Regions from separate parts of the Pseudoalteromonas maricaloris genome, predicted to be linked through region 2. Evidence: predicted binding sites of a transcription regulator. Region 2 holds the regulator's gene; the other holds the start of a gene.
The links. The regulator NrdR, encoded in region 2, represses ribonucleotide reductase genes. The targets are predictions, from matches to a motif close to AAACACNANATNTNGTGTTT.
Positions count from the first base shown of each region.

Region 1 (11,839 bases), 1.1 Mb from region 2:
GGTTGAATTGTGTGAAATGCTGACGCGAAGTTTGCATTGGGATGTGATTTTTGAAAATGGGGCGATGAGTGTTACTGATAGTGAACACTACATTCGTACTCAAATTACCAAGCTGATTTAACGTATTAGTTAGAGATAACGGCTATTAGACAAGTTGTTATCTCTTGGGTTTTGGTTATTTATGGCAACTCTATTTTAATATGGCTTGTGGGTCTGCTACAACACAATAAAACTTCCCCATCTCTCACAAAAGCAAGTGGCTCGTTTGCGTACTGTGTTTGTCCTTCGATGAGCTTGGCGCGGCAGGCGCCGCAAAAACCCTCGCGACATTGATAGGGGACTTCGATATTTGCGGCTTCAAGGGTTTCAAGTATCGAAGACGAAGAAGCCACATATTCCAGTGGCTCCTCAATATTCTCAACCTGAATTAGGAAGGATGGCTTTTCAACCATTACAAGTCGAAATCGCCAAAGTCAGAGGCATCTACTTCAGAGTCGATTTGTCCAACAAGGTATGAGCTGATCTCAGCTTCCTGTGGTGCAACCTGAACATTGTCAGAAACAAGCCAAGCATTGATCCACGGAATAGGATTCGATTTGGTCTCAAATTGTGTTGGTAAACCAACTGCTGCCATACGAATATTTGTGATGTACTCAACGTATTGACACAAAATATCTTTGTTTAGGCCAATCATTGAGCCGTCTTTAAATAGATACTCAGCCCATTCTTTTTCTTGCTCAGCTGCTTCAACAAACATCTTAATCGCTTCGTCACGGCATTGTGCTGCCACGATAGACATTTCAGGATCATCTTTGCCTTCTTGCATGATATTCAGCATATGCTGTGTGCCAGACAAATGAAGCGCCTCATCACGAGCAATTAGCTTGATGATCTTGGCATTACCTTCCATAAGCTCTCGCTCAGCAAAAGCAAACGAGCAGGCAAAGCTCACGTAGAAGCGGATCGCTTCTAAGATGTTTACCGACATGATGCAAAGGTACAGGAGCTTTTTCAGCTCAAACAAGTTAATGACGACCGTTGTGCCGTTAATTTCATGTTTACCTTCACCGTACTGATTATAAAGGCTTACCTTTTCAATCAGTTCGTCGTAATACTTGGTCACTGCATCCGCTCGTTCAACAATTTTGTCATTGCCCACTATGTCGTCAAAGATCACTTCCGGGTTTTGCGTCACATTACGAATAATGTGAGTGTAAGAGCGACTGTGGATCGTTTCACTAAACGCCCAAGTTTCGATCCAAGTTTCAAGTTCAGGGATGGAGACGATCGGCAAAAGTGCAACGTTAGGAGAGCGACCTTGAACACTGTCTAGCAATGTTTGATATTTTAGGTTGCTCAAAAAGATATGTCTTTCGTGCTCAGGAAGTGCCTGAAAGTCCAATCTATCCTTACTTACATCTACTTCTTCTGGACGCCAGAAAAACGATAATTGCTTTTCAATTAGTTTTTCGAAAATAGGGAACTTCTGTTGGTCGTAGCGAGATACATTAACTGTTTGCCCGAAAAACATCGGTTCTTTTAATTGGTCGTTATGATTTCTGCTAAACGTAGAATATGCCATAAATGTGTTACTCAATACCTAAAAAAGCGGGTGAAGACCACCCGCATAAAAAGTTATATCTTACAAGCGCCGCCTTCACAGCCATCGTCTTCTGCTTCTGGTTTCAACTCATCTTGAGCATCCGAAGCACCGTCGCGGGTATTATGGTAGTAAAGTGTCTTAACACCAAGTTTGTACGCGGTGAGTAAGTCTTTTAGCAATAGTTTCATAGGAACTTTACCCGCTTCAAACTTACTTGGATCATAATTGGTATTTGCAGAGATAGTTTGATCGATGAACTTCTGCATAATACCAACTAGCGCAAGGTAACCATCGTTAGATGGAATATCCCAAAGTAGCTCATAGTTGTCTTTGAGGCGGTCGTACTCAGGTACAACTTGTTTCAAGATACCATCTTTACTTGCTTTAACACTGATATGACCACGAGGTGGTTCAATACCGTTTGTTGCATTTGAGATTTGCGATGATGTTTCTGACGGCATCAAGGCTGACAACGTTGAGTTACGCATACCATGTTCTTGGATACTTGCTCTTAATGCATCCCAGTCAAGGCGTAATGGCTCTTCACAGACTTTATCAAGGTCACGCTTATAGGTATCTATTGGCATGATACCTTGTGAGTAGGTCGTCTCGTTAAACTTAGGACAAGCGCCACGTTCTTTTGCCAGTTCATTCGATGCTTTCATCAGATAGTATTGGATCGCTTCAAATGTTCTGTGTGTTAGGCCGTTAGCACTACCGTCTGAGTACTTAACGCCATTCTTTGCAAGATAATAAGCAAAGTTAATCACACCGATACCCAGTGTACGGCGTCCCATCGTTGCATTGTACGCAGCAGGAACAGGGTAGTCTTGATAGTCTAATAGGTTATCAAGTGCGCGAACCGCAAGCTCTGCTAACTCTTCTAGCTCATCTAGAGACTTGATGGCACCTAAGTTAAATGCTGAAAGCGTACAAAGTGCAATTTCACCTTCAGGGTCATTTACATGGCTTAACGGCTTCGTTGGTAGTGCAATTTCAAGGCATAGGTTTGACTGGCGGATCGGTGCAACCTTAGAGTCAAACGGACTGTGTGTATTACAGTGGTCAACGTTTTGCAGATAAATACGACCGGTGCTCGCACGTTCTTGCGCAAACATTGAGAATAATTCAATCGCTTTAATGCGTTTCTTACGAATAGACTCATCTTGCTCGTACTTAACATACAGTTCTTCGAATTTATCTTGATCTTCAAAGAATGCGTCGTAAAGACCTGGCACATCTGATGGACTAAATAGCGTGATATAGTCGTCTTTAATTAGGCGGCTATACATGGTTTTGTTGAACTGCACGCCATAATCTAAATGACGCACACGGTTCTCTTCAACACCACGGTTATTTTTTAGTACTAATAGGTTTTCAACTTCAAGATGCCAAAGCGGGTAGAATAGGGTAGCTGCGCCACCACGCACACCGCCTTGAGAACAGCTTTTAACAGCCGTTTGGAAGTGCTTATAAAACGGAATACATCCTGTGTGGTACGCTTCACCATTTCTGATTGGGCTACCTAGTGCACGAATACGACCTGCGTTAATACCAATACCAGCGCGCTGACTGACGTATTTTACAATCGCAGAAGAAGTTGCGTTGATTGAATCTAGGCTATCAGCACATTCAATCAGTACGCATGAACTAAACTGACGTGTCGGCGTACGAACACCCGCCATAATTGGCGTTGGTAATGAAATTTTGAATGTTGAAACCGCATCGTAGAATCGCTTAATGTAATCTAGACGCGTTTCTTTCGGGTAGTTTGCAAACAGGCTAGCAGCTACAAGAACATATAAGAACTGCGCACTTTCATAGATTTCACCCGTTACGCGGTTTTGTACAAGGTACTTACCTTCCAACTGCTTAACAGCTGCATAGCTGAAGTTCATATCTCGACTATGATCGATGTAGTTGTTTAGCTCATCAAACTCTGCTTTTGTGTAATCAGTAAGAAGATGCTGATCATAGCGCTTGTCTTCAACCAGCTTTACCACATGGTCGTGTAAGTGCGGCGGCTCAAAACAGCCATAGGCTTTCTTACGCAAGTGGAAAATAGCCAAACGAGCGGCTAGATACTGATAATCTGGAGACTCTTTTGAGATCAGATCGGCTGCAGCTTTAATAATCGTTTCGTGGATATCACCAGTACGAATACCGTCATAAAACTGGATGTGTGACTTTAATTCAACCTGAGAAACTGAGACGTTATCTAGGCCTTCTGCCGCCCATGTAATGACACGATGGATCTTATCTAGATCTAACGGTTCTTTGCGACCGTTTCTTTTGCATACAGATAGCTGTTGGTTCATGTTATGTGCCTGTATTCCTTAGGAACGCGCTTTAGATATCGCACGAATATAAAATTGTTTAGCAAACCACCACTATATATGGTGCCCTAGTGGCTAGGGATCACAAGATAGTGGGGTTGACGTGAATTTGCAAGAGAACAACTCGGGCAGAATTGTGGATAAGTTTGGGATAATTTATTTATGTAAGTATCCACTAACCTATGACAATCCACTTATCTGCCCACAAAGAAAAATCAACAAAAAGATGACGCTTTTCAGCAAAAATAAAAAAAAATTCTAACTGATTTTTTTCTACACAAATTCGTATCTATTATAGCAAAAACACAATATATGGTGTTTTATTTTTCTATCAACACTAAATATGCGATAACGTGTCTAATGGGTTAGTAAGATAGAGATCCGCATGCCAAGACTTAGCTTCAGCTTCAGATGGAATGAATCCCCACATTGCCGCTGCACTAATCATTTTTGCGGATTTTGCAGCAATAATGTCTCGCTCAGCATCGCCAACATAAATACATTGCGCTGGTGACACCCCCAATTTTGACGCCACTAACAGTAAAGGCTCGGGATTAGGTTTGGCCACCGCCAGTGTATCTCCGCATACTACTGTCTCGATCTTTGCAAGTTCAGGGATCTGTTTTAGTAGCGGAAGTGTTAAAAACTCAGGTTTGTTGGTCATGATCCCAATCTGAATCTCTTTTTCTAGAAGTGCCGCTAATAACTCACCAATTTGCGCAAAGCATTGGGAATGTACAGATAAATTCGCCAGGTAGTAGTCGAGTACACCTTGACGTAAAACCTGAGTGTCGTAGTGCTTTAATGACTCACCAAATCCTACCTGCAACATCGCTGCTACGCCGTTTGAAATCGCACTGCTATATACCTGTTTGCCGACAGTAGGCATTTTATTAGCAGTTAAAACGTGGTTTAGTGCAGCGCCCAAATCATCACTGGTATCCAGCAAGGTGCCGTCTAAATCAAATAGTACCGCTTGGATCATGCCAGCTTCTCAAAGTGTAGAATGTAGTTAACTGAAACGTCTTTCGTTAAGGTAAATGTTTTGCCGATAGGGTTGTAGTTAATCCCTGTCGCAGCTCTAACTTTGAGGTCGTACTTTTCAGCCCAGTCAATTAAGGTCGAAGGGCGAATAAACTTATCATGCTCATGCGTGCCTTCAGGAACCATTTTAAGCAGCTTTTCAGCAGCGACGATAGCTAGTAAATACGCTTTTGTAGTTTTGTTTAAGGTAGAAAAAAATACATGACCGCCGGGCTTAACTAGCTGTGCGACTGAACGAATAATGGATTCTGGGTCTGGTACGTGTTCTAGCATTTCCATGCAAGTTACTACATCGAATTCACTTTGGTGCATGGCTGCGAATTCTTCCGCTGGCACTTTTTGATAGTCTACGTTAACGCCGACCTCTAATGCGTGGAGCTTTGCGACGTTAAGCGGCTCTTGCCCCATATCGATACCGGTTGCATTTGCACCCAGCTTAGCCATGCTTTCTGTTAAAATCCCGCCACCACAACCGACATCCAATACTGTTTTTGCAAATAGGCCTTCACACTTATCGTTAATAAAGTCCAATCTCAACGGGTTAATGTCGTGTAATGGTTTAAACTCTCCCTCTCGGTCCCACCAGCGCTCTGCTATTTCTTCAAATTTAGCGATTTCATTAGGGTCTACATTTTGATGTTCGGTCATAAAAAACTTCCTCGTCGAATTGAGCGCATTATAAAGGGGATTAGATAAAAATAGCACCTGTAAAACGGTAAAAAGTGTGTTAGCATGCTTGACGAATTTTATAATAAACAAAGCCCCCGCTGATACTCTGAGGCAATTCGGCTATTTTTTGAAGCGCGTTTAATTGGCGCTTCAGCAGAAAGAGCAATTTGATATTCAGATAGCATCTCAACACAAGTTGTAGTGTGACACAAAAGGGGTGGACACTGAAGGAAAGTGGAGTCAAATGTCTGATCTCGCCAATGAAATCCTGCCAGTCAATATCGAAGATGAATTAAAAAATTCATACCTAGATTATGCAATGAGTGTAATCGTAGGTCGTGCATTACCTGACGTACGTGACGGCCTAAAGCCTGTTCACCGTCGTGTATTGTTCGCGATGAATGAACTTAAAAATGACTGGAACAAACCTTATAAAAAGTCAGCTCGTGTAGTTGGTGACGTAATCGGTAAATATCACCCGCATGGTGATAGCGCGGTTTACGATACTATTGTACGTATGGCTCAGCCTTTCTCTCTACGCTATATGCTCGTAGATGGACAAGGTAACTTTGGTTCTGTTGATGGTGACTCTGCAGCTGCGATGCGTTATACCGAAGTACGTATGGCGAAAGTCGCTCACGAGTTACTTGCTGACCTTGAAAAAGAAACCGTTGATTATGTACCAAACTACGATGGTACAGAGCAAATTCCAGATGTGTTACCAACTAAAGTGCCTAACCTATTGGTGAATGGTTCATCTGGTATCGCGGTTGGTATGGCGACCAATATTCCACCTCACAACTTAACTGAGGTGATCAATGGCTGTTTGGCTGTGATCCAGAATCCAGACATCACTATTGAAGAGTTAATCGACTATATTCCGGGTCCTGATTTCCCGACTGCCGCCATCATTAGCGGTAAAAACGGCATCGAACAAGCCTATAAAACAGGCCGTGGTAAGATCTATATCCGCGCGAAAGCTGAAATCGAAGTCGATGAGAAAACAAACAAAGAAACCATCATCGTTCATGAAATTCCTTACCAAGTTAACAAAGCAAGACTAATCGAAAAGATTGCAGAGCTTGTTAAAGATAAAAAGGTTGAAGGGATCAGTGCACTACGCGACGAGTCTGATAAAGACGGTATGCGTATTGTTATTGAAATCAAACGCGGCGAAGTCGGTGAGGTTGTACTAAACAACCTATACGCTCAAACACAACTACAAACTGTGTTTGGCATCAATATGGTTGCACTAGATAACAACCAGCCCAAGTGTTTCAACCTGAAAGAAATGCTTGATGCGTTTATTATTCACCGTCGTGAAGTGGTAACGCGTCGTACTGTATTTGACCTGCGAAAGGCAAGAGACCGAGCGCATACGCTTGAAGGCCTCGCAATTGCGCTAGCCAACATTGACCCAATCATTGAGCTTATTCGTAAGTCACCAACTCCAGCAGAAGCGAAAGCGGCGCTAACTGCACGAGCTTGGGATCTTGGTAACGTTAAATCAATGCTTGAGCGTACTGGCGAAGAAAATGTTGCGCGTCCAGATTGGTTAGCGGAAGAATTAGGGATCCGTGATGGTCAGTACTATTTGTCTGAGCAACAAGCCCAAGCAATTCTAGACTTAAGACTACACAAATTAACGGGTCTTGAGCACGAGAAAATTCTAGCAGAATACAAAGAACTGCTCGATTTAATCGCTGAGCTACTGTACATCCTTTCTACTCCAGAGCGTTTGATGGAAGTGATCCGCGATGAGTTAGTTGAAATCAAAGAAACGTATGGTGATGAGCGTCGCACAGAGATCACTGCTGCTGCGCACGATATCAGTCTAGAAGATTTGATCAACGAAGAAGACGTTGTAGTGACGCTTTCTCACGAAGGCTATGTGAAGTATCAACCTCTTAGCGATTACGAAGCTCAGCGTCGTGGTGGTAAAGGGCGATCTGCAACTAAGATGAAAGATGAAGACTTTATCGAACGTCTACTCGTTGCAAATACTCACGATACAATTCTTTGTTTCTCCACTTCTGGCCGCTTGTATTGGTTGAAAGTTTACCAGCTGCCGCTTGCATCACGTGCGGCGCGCGGTAAGCCAATTGTTAACTTGTTACCACTCGAAGCTGATGAGCGTATTACGACAATTTTACCAGTTCGTGAATACGAAGAAGATAAGTTTATCGTCATGGCAACGGCAAGTGGTATCGTTAAGAAAACACCTCTGACTGCATACAGCCGTCAGCGTGCAAGTGGTATTATTGCTATCAACTTGAACGAAGGCGATAGCCTGATCGGTGCTAATATCACTACAGGTGAAAATGACATCATGCTATTTACTGAGCATGGTAAAGTTGTACGCTTTAACGAGAAGCAGCGAGATTCAGAAACAGGTGAAGTGAAGCGCGACCCTGAAACTGGCGAAGAAATGTTGGCTTTACGTCCGATGGGCCGTACAGCAACCGGTGTTCGTGGTATCAAGATGCCTGATGACGTGAAAGTGGTATCACTAATCGTACCACAAGGCGATGGTGCAATCTTGACCGTAACTGAAAATGGTTATGGTAAGCGTACACCGCTTGAAGAGTACCCAGCGAAGAGCCGTGCAACACAAGGTGTTGTGTCAATCAAAGTAACTGAAAGAAATGGTTCTGTGGTTGGCGCGGTTCAAGTTGATGATAACGATGAAATCATGTTGATCTCAAACCGTGGTACGCTAGTTAGAACGCGTGTAAACGAAGTTTCTACGGTTGGCCGTAACACCCAAGGTGTTATTCTGATCCGTACAATGGAAGAAGAAAAGGTAGTAGGTCTTCAACGCATCGAAGAAATTGAAGTGCAAGAGTTGTCTGAAGGTGACATTGCAGAGCTAGAAGGTGAAGCAACACCTGCTGCGGGATCTGACGCAGAGGAATAAAAAAATCCTACCCAAAAAAAGCGACTTCGGTCGCTTTTTTTCTTTCTGTCAATTTTTTCAATCTGTTCCTCTATGACAAGAGCCTGAAGCCTGATAAATTAAGGCTACCAACAATCCGACGTTTTAGTCGGGCAGCCCACTGTTCATCCTAAAAGTCATGAGAATAACGCTATTCTTTGGATGATCTAGATTATTTGGAATGAGGAAAAATATGACGGTTTATAATTTTTGCGCGGGTCCTGCGATGTTACCTGTTGAAGTTATGAAAAAAGCGCAAAAAGAATTTCTAGATTGGCAAAATCTGGGTGTTTCGGTGATGGAAGTGAGCCATCGTTCGGCACCGTATCTCGAAATGGCAAAGCAATGCGAAGCAAGCTTACGTCGTTTGATGAACATCTCTGATGAATTTGAAGTCCTGTTTATGCATGGTGGTGGCCGAGGTCACTTTGCTGCTGTACCGTTAAATCTACATGTAGATGGTGTACCTGGCGTATATATCGAGAACGGGATCTGGTCTACCGGTGCGACGAAAGAAGGTGAAAAATTCACGCAAACGCATGCGATTAATATCCGTACTGACGAAAATGGTCAATTCGACATTTTACCTGTCTCCGAATGGAAGTTACCAGAAAACGCTTCATATATTCACTATTGTCCAAACGAAACCATCGACGGTATCGAAATCTTTGACGTTCCAAAGCATGCAACCGCACCAATTGTAGCGGATATGTCTTCCAATATTTTATCTCGCGAAATTAACGTCGATGACTTTGATTTGATCTATGCTGGTGCACAAAAAAATATCGGTCCTTCAGGGCTCAGTATCGCCATTGTACGCAAGACGTTATTGAAGCGTGAAGGGTTGCCAAGACCTGCTATACTTGATTACGCCATTGAGGCTGATCAGCAAAGCATGTACAACACACCACCGACATTTGCATGGTATCTTGCGTTTGAGGTGTTCAAGTATCTTGAAAGCATTGGTGGTGTTAAAGCCATGGAAGCGCACAATCAAGAAAAAGCAGCCATTTTATACGATTATATTGATGGCTCTGATTTCTATTCAAACAAAGTTGCAAAACATTGTCGCTCATTGATGAACGTACCATTTTGGTTAAATGATGACAGCCTAAATGCTAAATTCTTGGCAGAGGCAGAACAAAACGGCTTAATTGCACTTGAAGGCCACCGTTTTGTTGGCGGTATGCGAGCTAGTATATACAACGCCATGCCAATTGAAGGGATCAAAGCGTTAGTTGCATTTATGGATAAATTCGCACGGGAGAATAGTTGATGGAACAATTGACTCTCAAGCCTATTACTAAAGTCAGTGGCAGTGTGACGCTACCTGGCTCTAAAAGCTTATCAAATCGTATTTTGTTGCTTGCAGCGTTGTGCGAAGGCACGACAAAAGTGACGAACTTATTGGATAGCGATGACATCCGCCATATGTTAGGCGCATTGTCTCAGTTAGGCGTTGAAGTATCGTTAGAAAACGATAATACGGTGGCACTGGTCAAAGGAAATGGTGGTAACTTTAATACCCCCGTTGAGGCGCTATTTTTAGGCAATGCCGGTACAGCATATCGCCCATTAACTGCAGTGCTTGCAGCTATACCCGGTGATTATGAACTGATTGGTGAGCCACGAATGGAAGAGCGTCCAATTGGCCATCTTGTTGATGCCATGCAAACGCTTGGTGCCGATATTCAATATCTCAAAAACAAAGACTACCCGCCGTTAAAAATTACAGGTAAGCAACTTGCTGGTGGTGAAGTTGAGATTGACGGCAGTATCTCAAGCCAATTCTTAACTGCATTATTGATGGCAGCACCGCTTTTTAGTGGCGATACGAATATTGCGATTAAAGGTGAACTGGTTTCAAAGCCTTATATTGATATTACCATTGGCGTGATGGCGCACTTTGGGGTTCATGTCGAAAACCACGATTATCAACATTTTGTGGTAAAAGCAGGCCAACAGTATCAATCTCCTGGAACACTTATGGTCGAAGGAGATGCCTCATCAGCCTCTTATTTCATCGCAGCAGCTGCAATTGCAGGAGGCGAAATTGAAATAAAGGGAGTGGGTAAACAAAGTGTGCAAGGTGATATCGGTTTTGCCAAAGTGATGGAACAAGTCGGTGCAGACATTGATTGGCATGATGAGCGTATCGTTGTCCGAAAAGGAGAGCTAAATGGTGTGGACATTGACGCCAATGCTATTCCCGATGCAGCGATGACGCTTGCAACCGTAGCGCTATTCGCAAAAGGTAAAACAGCAATTCGTAATATCTACAATTGGCGCGTGAAAGAAACCGATAGGCTAGCTGCTATGGCGACTGAACTTAAAAAAGTAGGCGCAGAAGTGGTAGAAGGGCACGACTTTATCGAAGTTACACCACCGGCTAATTTTAATTTTACGGATGTAGACACATACAATGACCATCGCATTGCGATGTGTTTTTCGATGGTGGCAGTGGGTGGTCAAGCTATCACGATTAACGACCCTAAATGTACGGCAAAAACTTTCCCAACCTATTTTTCAGTGTTAGAAAGCATTAGTCAGTATTAATTTCATCCAAGGTGTTGAAGATGTTCAGCACCTTAAAATCTTCTCTAAAATAGTCATCATAACAAAGTCAAATACACGCATATTTGACTGAATTTTATTCAATCAAAGCCAGTCTGCACCTGACATTTTGCACCTTTCACTGTACTAATAATTTGAGATATAACAAAAAATGACAGGTAAATAAGGATATATTCAGCAAATTGACGTATACTATGCGCCGTCAAATTCAGGTGAGCATTTTTAGGAGGTCTAAATGCAGGCAGCTATGCCAGTTATCACCGTAGACGGCCCAAGTGGTTCAGGCAAAGGAACTGTTTGTCGCTTGTTAGCTGAAACATTAAATTGGGAAGTGTTGGATAGCGGTGCGATTTATCGCGTGCTTTCGTTAGCAGCATTACACCACCAAATTGCAACTGATAACGAAGAGGGGTTGGTCCCACTCGCTGCCAATTTGGATGTACAATTTTCTATCGATAAAGAAACTAAAAAAAGCAAAATTGTACTTGAAGGTGAAGATGTGACTAACACCATTCGCAATGAAGAAGTCGGCGCAGCAGCGTCAAAAATTGCGGCGCTACCTCGAGTGAGAGAAGCATTATTACGACGTCAGCGCGCTTTTAGAACTGAAGTTGGCTTAATTGCAGATGGACGTGATATGGGAACGGTGGTGTTCCCTGATGCTGAACTTAAAATTTA
Region 1 is NZ_CP024625.1:1,969,548-1,981,386, forward strand. It holds gene CTT31_RS08495 (YaeQ family protein) at 1-121, shown strand, start outside; gene yfaE (class I ribonucleotide reductase maintenance protein YfaE) at 180-452, opposite strand; gene nrdB (class Ia ribonucleoside-diphosphate reductase subunit beta) at 452-1,582, opposite strand; gene nrdA (class 1a ribonucleoside-diphosphate reductase subunit alpha) at 1,636-3,921, opposite strand; gene CTT31_RS08515 (HAD family hydrolase) at 4,277-4,924, opposite strand; gene ubiG (bifunctional 2-polyprenyl-6-hydroxyphenol methylase/3-demethylubiquinol 3-O-methyltransferase UbiG) at 4,921-5,631, opposite strand; gene gyrA (DNA gyrase subunit A) at 5,897-8,569, shown strand; gene serC (3-phosphoserine/phosphohydroxythreonine transaminase) at 8,781-9,863, shown strand; gene aroA (3-phosphoshikimate 1-carboxyvinyltransferase) at 9,863-11,143, shown strand; gene cmk ((d)CMP kinase) at 11,397-11,839, shown strand, end outside.
Region 1: nrdA (class 1a ribonucleoside-diphosphate reductase subunit alpha) is a predicted target of NrdR. The motif match lies at 3,989-4,008, and genes of this name have one in related genera.

Region 2 (11,839 bases):
TAAAGTCACGTAGTAGTAATAGGAATTCATCACCACTCCAACGGACAACATAATCAGAACCTTGCGTTCGTGTATTAAGTAACGTCGCTAATTGCTGCAAACAACTATCACCGCCAATTGGACCATAAGAATCATTAATTTTGCTAAAATCATCAATGTTCATGATCATCAATACCAAACTCTTATTTTGAGCCTGTAATGATTGTGCATTGCGCTGATAATGCTCGACATCTTTTGGTAACTGATCAAAGAGGAAGCGACGACTACGTAGCCCCGTCAATTCATCTGAGTGACTTACAAGTTTAAGCTGAGTATTGACCTGATTAAGCTTTTCGTTGGCTTTTCTGAGCTCTGTCGTACGCTCTGCTATCAACGCTTCTAGCGCGGCTTGCTTTCTTCTTTCTTGTGCTCTAAATACCCAGAAAATGAGATAGAACATAAAGATAAACGCACAAGTGATAAACAGCCTAAAGTAAATAGTCTCGTCGAAACGGCGCGGTAACGTAATGGATAAGTTAAGCACCTTCGCCTGTTCCCAATCTTGCCCTTGACGCTTAACTTCTAAAACAAAGGTGAAGTTGCCTGGTGGTAAATTGGTATAAATTGCTTCGCGGCGTGACTGAGCATCACGCCATTGCGTATCGTGCCCTTCTAGCTTGTATCTAAATTCAATGCTATGCGGCGCGTAAAAATCGATTGCAGTATAATTAATGGTTAAATCACGCTCAGATGTATCAAGCTGGATCACTTGATTTAATGATTCTGTACTAAATACTCTATCGTGGGTAGACAATGACTCTAGCCTTGGTAATAAATCCCCACCACCAAAAAGCTGGACATTTTTAGGGATTTCAACAACGCCTTGTAAGCTGGGGTAAAAAATAGCTGACTCGGTTTCAACCACGGCATCATGCCCAAGTCCTGAACAACATTGGCTTGGTCTGCCATCAAGCTGCCTATCGAATGGGCTTATTACTTGTTCAACTTGCAAACTCTCTATAACGTGACCAAATTGCGCAACGGGCATGCGATATACCCCTTTCATTGTGCTCACCCAGATGAGCTGATTGCTCTTGTCATAATGCAAAGAAAATATCGATCCGTAAGGCAATCCATTTGAAGCATCAAGCTGATACCAATCACCGTCTGAGGTACGATAGAATAACCCATCGTTGAGAGAGCCAACTAAAGTCGTCACGGTATCCAAATGCAAAATACTGGTGATATAAGCGGTATCCAACGACGTTTGAGAACCAATTTTTTCGATCCCCTTATCATTGTAACGATAAGCACCTTTGTTTGTACCAATGAAGCCGTATCTAGGGAAGTCTTCAACAAAAGTGACGAATTGGCTACCGAGAAAGGCATTATAGGCAAACGGCGTTATCCCCTTGTAATCAAGACGATACAAGCCCCTACCAGTACCGAACCACATCCCCCCACGATTTGAAGGGCTGAGAGAAAATACCGGATTTTGCCTGAGCTCACGCTCACTTAACTTTTGCAGAGTGCCATCTTCATAGATAAGCGCACCACGGTCAGTACCAAGAATGAGCTTTTCACCGATAAACTCTAAGTCGTGTATTACAGAGCGATTTAACTGAGCACTTGTGAGCACGGGTTGATAACTATCATTTAGCCCAATAATTCCAAGACCTTCTCTGCTAGCTACCCACAATTGGCCATTGGGGCCTTGAGTAATTGCTGAGATAGCTTGATTTGTCCGTTGACCGATATGATGACGCTCAACCTTACCTGAGTGAGCAAGCCAAAGTCCCTCATTTAAACTAGCGAGCCAGATATTATTATCGTTATCCATAAAAATATCGGCAAACCAGATGCTCTGATCTAATTGAATGGGCTCAACAGCTTGCCAAATACCATTATTTTGTCGGTATAACAATCGCCCATAAGTGGAAACCCACAGGCCACCTTCTTTATCGTTAAGAAACTTATATACCGCATTGTTACCCACTTCTTGGTAACGACGTAGTACTTCATCTATATCCAGAAAATAGGCGCCCAGCTCTGATGCTAAGAACAACTTACCATCGACCCAAGCTAAGTCATGTATGATGGTTTGCGCTAACTGTTCCGGTAATGACACTTTGCTTGCCAATTCAAGCCGAACCCCATCGCCAGTGCGATTGTTTGATTCGCTGATTTTAAGTAAGTGACGTTCATTTACCAACCAAATGCCATCTGGCACCAGCGCCATTTTAGTCACGGAACCTACAATTTGATTGATTTGGGTAACATCTAACGTACTTTGTTCGATGTTATTAGCGGCTAACGTCAGCTTTTTCGCAGAAACATAATACAGACCATTCGCAGCAATCCAGATCCCGCCATCTTCATCTTGCAAGATATCCCGTACAGGCCCCTGCAGATCGAAACGTCGAGCTTCTAAGGTTTTGGGATTGAGTCTTAACAATCCTCGACGCGTGCCAACCCAGAGCATGCCAAATCGATCCACCACCAATTTATTAATGGCATTGCTATTTAAAAATTCGGTATTTTGGGTATTGAAGTTTTGGAATTGATGACCATCAAACCGACTTAGGCCAAACTGAGTTCCGAGCCAAATGTAGCCCTGATTGTCTTGAACGACACTCTTAACGCTTTGTGACGGTAATCCACTTTGGATATTCCACTGTTTAACTACGTAATCATCTATCGCCGCAAAACTCGTAATTGGTAGCAGCAAAGTGAAAATGAAAAACAATAGCCTTGTCATCTCGATTCCATCACATCAGCACAGTTAGACTAAAATGCCAGTTTTAAACAAAGCTTGCACGCAAATCAATGAAAAAATGCCAGCTAATACATCATCTAGCATAATCCCAGAGCCACCGTGCAAACGTTTATCGAGCCATCTTATCGGACCCGGTTTCAAAATATCGAAAAAGCGAAACAAAATAAAGCCAACGATTAATGACTGCCAGCTAAGTGCCGCCCCTATCATGGTAATATAAAAGCCTGCCACTTCATCCCAGACAATGGCTGGATGGTCATGAACATTAACATCGTCCGCTGTTTTACCACACACCCAAATCCCAAATAATGTCATGACAATCGCAACCAGACATTGCAGCCAAATTGGTGCACCTTGGGTTGCAAAAATAAACGGTAATGCGGCGAAGGTACCAAAAGTACCTGGTGCTTTTTTCGCTAAACCAAGACCAAACCCGAGTGCAAAGAATTGATGCGGCTTCTTTAAATTAAATACATATTGCTTAGCCAAACCAACTCCTAGCTAAAATGCTCAAAACCAAGCCCTGCGAGCTGGTAAGGTTGACCTTTTTTGAGCAATTGAATTTCGCCATTATTAGCCGTAATTTGGCCAATGCAAACTGGCTCAACACCATATTGCTTCAATCTGGTTTCCACGGCATTTTTGTTATTATCATTGACCGTGAAGAGTAACTCGTAGTCATCACCAAAACCGAGCGCGAGCCGCATGCGTGCATCTTCATCAAGACTTGAGCGCAGCGCATCAGATTGTGGGACTTTATCGGCATTTATCTTAGCGCCAACTAACGAGCTACGTAAAATATGCTTAAGATCCGCAAGTAGACCGTCTGAGATATCGATTGCTGAAGTAGCAAGCCCTCTAAGCACTTGGCCAGCTGCAACCCGTGGCGCTGGGTAGTGAAACTTTTCAAGCGCCGCTTTGTAATGTTTTGGCTCAAGCGTCCAGTCCTGCTTTCGCGCTTCAATAGCAAGCCCTGCGTCACCAAGTGGACCTGTTACATAAATCCAATCACCCACTCGCGCTCCTGAGCGCTTGAGTGCTTTACCAGTTGGTACAATACCTTTTGCACATATAGTGATAGTCAATGGACCTTGCGTTGTATCGCCACCTATTACTTGTACGTTATAGTACTCGGCGATTTCATGCATGCCTTCGGTGAAGGCCTCTAACCACTCCAAGTCAGCGTTGGGTATGGTTAAACCAAGTGACACCCAAGTAGGTTCCGCGCCCATTGCAGCTAAGTCGCTAAGGTTTACCGCAATCACACGATGGCCAAGCGCCCGTGGTGGAATATCTTCAAAAAAGTGCACACCCGCAACTAGCGTATCCGTTGTTACCGCAAGCTGATTGCCAGCAGGAACTGAAACTAAGGCGCAGTCATCACCGATCCCAAGCTCTACATCTCGACGAATAATACCGCGGCCTTTAAAGTAGTGATTGATTAGCTCAAATTCTTTCATACACAAAAAAGCCGGCCAAGGCCGGCTATTCCTATAGTAAAGCTTATTTGCGAATAAACTTAACCGCTTTGTCCAGTACACCGTTAACGAATTTGTGGCTTTCTTCAGCGCCAAACATTTTCGCTAACTCAATACCTTCGTTGATAGCCACTTTGTATGGCACATCTTCACGGAATTTAAGCTCATAAGCACTAACACGTAACACGGCAAGCTCAACCATATCCAATTCTTCAAGTGGACGAGCTAAATGCGGACGAATTGCTTCGTCTAGCTGCTTTTGGTTAACAACAACACCACGCGCTAAGTCTTTGAAGTATTCTACATCGACTTTCGTTACGTCGTTTTCGATCAGCATTTGCTGTTCGATATCGGCAATTGGGTTACCACTTAGCTGCCAAGAATAAATAGCTTGTAAAGCAAGTACACGTGCTTTGCGTCTAGCTGCTGGTTTCACTGAGATTCCTCTTAAATTTGCTCTAGCACGTTCACCATTTCTAGAGCTCCAAGGGCGGCTTCTCCCCCTTTGTTGCCCATTTTAGTGCCCGCGCGCTCGATAGCTTGCTCAATGCTTTCGGTAGTAAGTACACCAAAAGCAACTGGGATGTCATAATCTAATGAAACGCTAGCTAAGCCTTTGTTAGACTCGTTAGCAACTAAATCGAAGTGTGGCGTACCACCACGAATAATCACACCTAGCGCAATAATCGCGTCGTGCTCTTTTTTCATCGCAACGCGTTTTGCTGCTAGTGGTAGTTCAACCGCTCCCGGTACATATACAACCGTGATGTCTTCATCGCTAACACCACCGGTACGTTTTAATTCATCTACAGCGCCTTCAAGTAAGCTGCTACCGATAAAATCGTTAAAACGTGAAATGACAATGGCAAATTTTTTGCCAGGAGCGTATTTATTACCTTCGATTACTTTCATTAGATGTTCCTAATCTGTATGAGCAATTGCCAAATTGAGGCGCATGATAGCACAGTAATGTGGCAATCGCCTACTATCTGAATATAGGCGATTGCGATCAATTTGGCATTTTGGAATTATTTTGGTTCGACGTATTCGACCACTTCTAAGTGGAAACCAGACAGTGCATGATATTTTTTAGGTAGACTCATTAGGCGCATTTTCTGAATGCCTAAATCAGCCAAAATTTGCGACCCCACACCTACGGTGCGCGAAGTACCTTGGAATTTACGGTAGTTCACCTGTTCACCCGCATCTTCCGCAGCAAATGCCTTAACCAGCGCTTCCATCTCTTCGCTGCGTTCTTGCTTACCAAGAATGACTAATACACCTTCGTTGTCGGCGATGTGCTTCATGGCACTTTGCAGTGTCCAGCTTCTATCCGCGCTGCGATCTGAATGAAGAATATCGTTAAACGTGCTTTGCAGATGCACACGTACTAAATTGGCTTCTTCCGATTTTATCTCGCCTTTTACCATCGCATAGTGAAGTTGATTATCAATGGTGTCTTTGTACGTCACTAGATTAAACTCACCAAACTCAGTAGGCAGTCTACACTCTGCTACTTTTTCGATAGTGGTTTCGTTTAAATTACGATACTCAATTAAATCAGCAATGGTGCCGATTTTAATATCGTGTTCTTTTGCGAATACTTCTAGTTGTGGGCGACGTGCCATAGTGCCGTCTGGATTTAGAATTTCAACAATCACAGATGCAGGTTCCAATCCCGCCAAACGTGCTAAATCACATCCAGCTTCAGTATGGCCTGCACGCGTTAAAACGCCGCCTGGTTGCGCCATGATTGGGAAGATATGACCAGGTTGTACAATATCTTCAGGCACCGCACCTTTGGCAACTGCAGCTTGCACTGTACGAGCACGATCTGCCGCTGAAATCCCCGTCGTTACGCCTTTCGCAGCTTCAATAGACAAAGTAAAGTTGGTAGAGAACTGAGCGCCATTGGTTTTCACCATTAGTGGCAAGTTCAGCTGCTCACAGCGCTCCTGTGTCATGGTCAAACAGATTAACCCGCGACCATATGTTGCCATGAAATTAATTGCATCTGGTGTAATGTGCTCTGCTGCAATGATCAGATCACCTTCATTTTCTCGGTCTTCATCGTCCATCAAAATAACCATTTTACCGGCTTTAATGTCCGCGATGATTTCCTCAGCACTATTTAAACTCATAGTTTTCCCATTTTTACTTTGTCTGTGGCTACTTTATAAAGCCAGCTTTCGCCAATAGACTGGTTGTGAGAGTGGACTCGCTGGCAGCGCTTGGCTCACCCTGAATTAGTCTTTCGAGGTAGCGGGCGATTTGGTCAACCTCTAGGTTTAGTTTTGACCCGACTTGAAAACCTGCAATCGTCGTTTCTTGCGCCGTGTGTGGCACTATGGTCAGTTTAAAGCGATTTTGTTCCACGGCATTGACCGTCAAACTGATACCATCAATGGCAACCGAACCTTTATACGGAATATACTTCATTAGCGATGATGGCGCGGCTAACCAATAGTCAGTCGCTCTGGCATTAGCGGTTATCTCAACCACTTCAGCAATACCATCCACATGGCCTGACACCAAATGACCGCCTAGACGTGAAATCGGCTGCAGTGCCTTTTCAAGATTTACCTTTTGGCCTTGTTGGTACTCGGCAAAACGCGTCAAACTTAAGGTTTCGTTAGAAACATCGGCTTTGAAGCCATCATGAAACTTCTCAGTTACGGTCAGGCAAACCCCGTTAGTGGCAATACTATCACCCAAGTTTACATCGCTCATATCAAGAGATGTCGTGGTCACACGAACAATTAAATCGCCGCCCTTGAGCTGCAATTGAGTTAATGTTCCTGTTGCTTCGATAATACCTGTAAACATTTTACTTCTCTTTAGTCGCGATAAGTTTGAGATCAGGCCCCACTTGGCAAACGTCGCCAAACACTAACTCTGGTATTTGCGACATGGCACTCAGTGGCGTGGTGTTAAACAGCCCTTTTCCAGCGCCAATTATTTTCGGTGCCAAATAGACGATATATTCATCGATTAGCCCTTGTTCATGCATTACCCCCGCAAGGGTGGCACCGGCTTCTAGCCAAACATAATTACAGTGCTTTTCAGCCAGCTTGTTGAGCACGGCTTTTAGGTCGAGCTTACCGTTGATTTCAGGCACGACAATTTGCTCTACGAAATGAGGCCATTGCGCTGAATTATCAATAGTACGGCGAAAAATAATCACCGGAGATGTAATTTTAAATAGCGCAAGATCTGGTGTCAGACGATTTTGTGAGTCAATAATCGCACGTATCGGCTGGCGTAGCTCAGATTGAGGATAATCGATGTCTTGCAAAGACTCCTCACGAACATTGAGTCTGGCGTTGTCTACCATAACCGTATCCGCTCCGGTCAAGACCACACAGCTCTGCGCGCGGTGGCGCTGTACGTCTAAGCGCGCTTCCGCTGAGGTAATCCACTTGCTCTGGCCATTGTTTAGTGCGGTTTTACCATCAAGAGAAGCGGCAAGCTTACAAGTCACGAACGGCAACCCATACTCCATTCGCTTCAAGAATCCGGTATTCAGTGCCCTTGCTTGTGGCTCTAGCAAACCAAAAGCCGTTGCAATTCCTGCGGCTTCTAACATTGCCAATCCACGCCCTGCAACTTGTGGGTTGGGATCAACCATGGCAGCAACCACTCTGCTGACGCCTGCATCAATCAGACCTTTTGCGCACGGCGGCGTTCTGCCATAGTGACTACACGGCTCAAGCGTTACATAGGCAGTTGCACCAGCGGCTTTAGCTCCAGCTTGCTTAAGCGCATGCACTTCAGCATGGCCTTCACCTGCTTTTAAGTGCGCGCCTTCGCCGACGATTTCACCGTCTTTTACGATCACACAGCCGACGTTTGGATTGGGTGTTGTGGTGTATTTACCGCGCTTTGCAAGCGTGATGGCGCGGCTCATGTAATCAAGGTCTTGCGCTGTGAACTGGCTCAATCCCCCAACCTCGCAATTTCTTCACCAAACTCACGAATATCTTCGAAAGAGCGATATACCGAAGCAAATCGCACATAAGCCACTTTATCGAGCTTTTTGAGGGCTTCCATAATACATTCGCCAATCATGTCGCTTGGTACTTCGCGTTCACCAGTACCACGAATTTGAGATTTAATCTGGTGTACTACTTCTTCAATTTGTTCAGTGCTGACGGGACGTTTTTCCAGCGCTCGGTGCATGCCATTGAGTAACTTATCCTCATTGAAAGGCTCCCTGGTACCATCTTGCTTTATCACGCGCGGCATTAAGAGCTCTGCGCCCTCGAAGGTAGTAAAGCGTTCGTGGCATAAAATACACTCACGACGGCGACGGACTTGGTGGCCGGAAGCAACCAAACGTGAATCTATCACTTTGGTATCTTTGGCTGTACAGAATGGACAATGCATAGACGCTCTCGTTGACTCAAAAACAAAAAAGGCCGCTTGAATGCGGCCTTAATCATAACAAAAAACTGCTTTTTTGTGAGCGAAATTATGCGTAAACAGGTAATTTAGCGCAAATTGCTTTTACTTTTTCTTTCACTTGTGCCTGTACAGACTCATCATTGATGTTGTCTAGTACGTCACAGATCCAGCCAGCAAGCTCTTTCGACTCAGCTTCTTTGAAGCCACGACGAGTGATCGCAGGAGAACCGATACGCAGACCAGAAGTAACGAACGGTGAACGTGGATCGTTTGGTACAGAGTTTTTGTTTACTGTGATGTTTGCACGGCCAAGCGCAGCATCTGCATCTTTACCTGTGATGTCTTTATCAATCAGGTCAAGTAGGAACAGGTGGTTTTCAGTTTTGCCAGAAACCACTTTGTAACCACGCTCCTGAAGTACCGCAACCATAGCTTGTGCATTTTTAACCACTTGCTCTTGGTATGACTTGAACTCTGGCTGTAGTGCTTCTTTGAACGCAACCGCTTTTGCAGCGATAACGTGACATAGAGGACCACCTTGACCGCCAGGGAATACCGCAGAGTTTAGCTTTTTGTAGATTTCTTCATCATCACAAGCAGAGATGATAAGACCACCACGAGGACCCGCTAGCGTTTTGTGCGTTGTTGTTGTTACAACGTGTGCATGAGGCACTGGGCTTGGGTAGATACCAGCGGCAACTAGACCTGCAACGTGCGCCATATCAACAAGTAGGTAAGCGCCTACTTTATCAGCGATTTCGCGGAACTTCGCCCAGTCAACGATCCCTGAATATGCAGAGAAACCACCGATGATCATTTTTGGCTTGTGCTCAAGTGCTAACGCTTCAACTTGCGCGTAATCGATTTCACCAGTTTCTTCGTTTAGACCGTACTGAATAGCATTGTACGTTTTACCAGAGAAGTTTACGTGTGAACCGTGCGTTAAGTGACCACCGTGAGCAAGGCTCATACCTAGCACAGTATCATGTGGCTGAAGTAGCGCTTGGAATACCGCCGCGTTTGCTTGTGAGCCTGCGTGAGGCTGAACGTTTGCGTAAGTCGAACCAAATAGCGCATTGGCGCGGTCAATCGCAAGTTGCTCAACCACGTCTACGTGCTCACAACCGCCGTAGTAACGCTTACCTGGGTAACCTTCAGCATACTTGTTTGTTAGCTGAGAACCCTGCGCTTCAAGTACACGTGGGCTACAGTAGTTCTCAGAAGCGATAAGCTCGATGTGCTCTTCTTGACGTGAAGTTTCTGCTTCAATCGCTGCAAATAGTTCTGGGTCAAAATCTGCAATATTCATGTTACGTTCTAACATGGTTTCTCCTAGGTAAACGTAAGGGTATTTTTAAAGACAATCTAGCATCACAAGATAACCAGTTTGCCTATGAAATCAGCATGGGCATATTTAAGCAGGGATTGAATTTATTTCACACCCCTATCGCGATGATATTTTTTTATTTAAACATTAATATTTTAAATAAGACAACCTAAGTTGCATTTGAAAAGCTAATATAGTCTTGAAATTGACCTTATCTGAGTGGGCGTTCTACCCACTCAGACAGGCTCTCTGATTTAGTTGAGTTTTGCTAACATTGCCGCCTTCAAAGCATCATAATCTGCACTAAGCGGCTCTGCCAAACATGGTTTTTGCAATGCATCGTTCAACGGTTTAGGCATATCAAGCTGCTGATTTAAAACACCTTCTACAGATTCTTTAAATTTCGCAGGATGCGCAGTGGCAAGGAAAATTCCGGTTTCATCCGCTTGAGAGTCCAGCGCTAATCCCTCGTAGGCTATCGCAGTGTGCGGCTCAGCCAAGTAACCTTTGTCATGTAATTCTTGCATTACCGCCTGAGTCCGCGCTTCTGACACCGAACGTGAATAAAAGTCATGTTTGTTAAAATCCCCTCTTTCTAACATGATTTCAACACGAGGCCAGTTATTAGGTTTACTCACGTCCATCGCATTAGAGAGTGACTCTAAAGTGTCGTTTGGTTGCCACTCACCCGAGGCAATGTAACGGGGCACAGTATCATTTTGGTTTGTCGTGGCACTTAACTTAGCAATAGGTAATCCAATCGCCGCCGCAATCATTGCTGCACAGACGTTGCCGAAGTTACCACTTGGCACTGAAACATGTACTTTATCACGCTGCGATTTAGGTAATTGCGCTAGCGCTTCAAAGTAATAACACACTTGTGCCACTAAACGACTGATGTTGATGGAGTTTGCCGAATTAAGACCAAGCTTTTGCTTTACTTCGTCATCAAGGAATGCAGACTTTACCATCGCTTGGCAGTCATCAAAGCTGCCATCTACAGCATAACAATGAATGTTTTTCCCAAGTGTTGTAAACAACTTTTGTTGGGCAAGCGAAATTTTGCCATGAGGATAAAGGATCACCACATCGACATTTTCTTTTTCGTAAAATGCATGGGCAACGGCGGCGCCCGTGTCACCACTTGTTGCGGTGAGGATAGTCACGCGCTCACCTTGATTAAACATGCTAATGCATTCCGCCATAAAGCGGCCGCCAAAGTCCTTAAACGCCAGTGTTGGTCCATGAAAAAGCTCTAAACAATGCTGATTTTTAGCAACTTCGACTAACTTAGCTGGGAAATTAAAGGCGCGTTTTACCATCGCATCGAGCGTATCTCGTGGTAGTTCATCGCCAATAAGGTGATGTAGTACCTTGGCACTACGCTCAGCAAAAGGTAATTCAAGTAGTGCATCAACATCCGCAATACGCTCAAATGTAGGAGGAAAAAAAACCCCTTGGTTACGACCTAAACCAATTTTTACCGCTTCAACAAATGAAACAACCTGATGTTCGTCTTTTAAATTCACTAATTTCATTACTTTTGATCCTTTAATTCTCTTGTGCCTTGCGCATCTAATCGGCAAATATGGCTAAAACCCGCTTCATTAATGTAATTTTGTTGCAACCATTGCTGCACTGCATTTGCCTGTTGCTCAGACTTACAAATAGCAAATAGTGTGGGCCCTGCCCCTGAAATACTCACCAGCTCGGCACCTAAAGCTGGTAGCGCGTCTTTTGCCTCACTAAAGCCAGCAATGAGTGGCGCTCTCGCTTCCTCGGCAATACTGTCTTTCATCATCGACAGTGCTTTATCAAATTGACCTGACTGCATCAATAAACAAAAGCCCGACAGTCGCTGGGCAAATTCCACCG
Region 2 is NZ_CP024625.1:3,072,375-3,084,213, forward strand. It holds gene CTT31_RS13590 (ligand-binding sensor domain-containing diguanylate cyclase) at 1-2,737, opposite strand, end outside; gene CTT31_RS13595 (phosphatidylglycerophosphatase A family protein) at 2,762-3,244, opposite strand; gene thiL (thiamine-phosphate kinase) at 3,253-4,215, opposite strand; gene nusB (transcription antitermination factor NusB) at 4,259-4,669, opposite strand; gene ribH (6,7-dimethyl-8-ribityllumazine synthase) at 4,681-5,145, opposite strand; gene ribBA (bifunctional 3,4-dihydroxy-2-butanone-4-phosphate synthase/GTP cyclohydrolase II) at 5,262-6,374, opposite strand; gene CTT31_RS13620 (riboflavin synthase) at 6,403-7,059, opposite strand; gene ribD (bifunctional diaminohydroxyphosphoribosylaminopyrimidine deaminase/5-amino-6-(5-phosphoribosylamino)uracil reductase RibD) at 7,061-8,173, opposite strand; gene nrdR (transcriptional regulator NrdR) at 8,170-8,619, opposite strand; gene glyA (serine hydroxymethyltransferase) at 8,705-9,961, opposite strand; gene thrC (threonine synthase) at 10,219-11,502, opposite strand; gene thrB (homoserine kinase) at 11,502-11,839, opposite strand, start outside.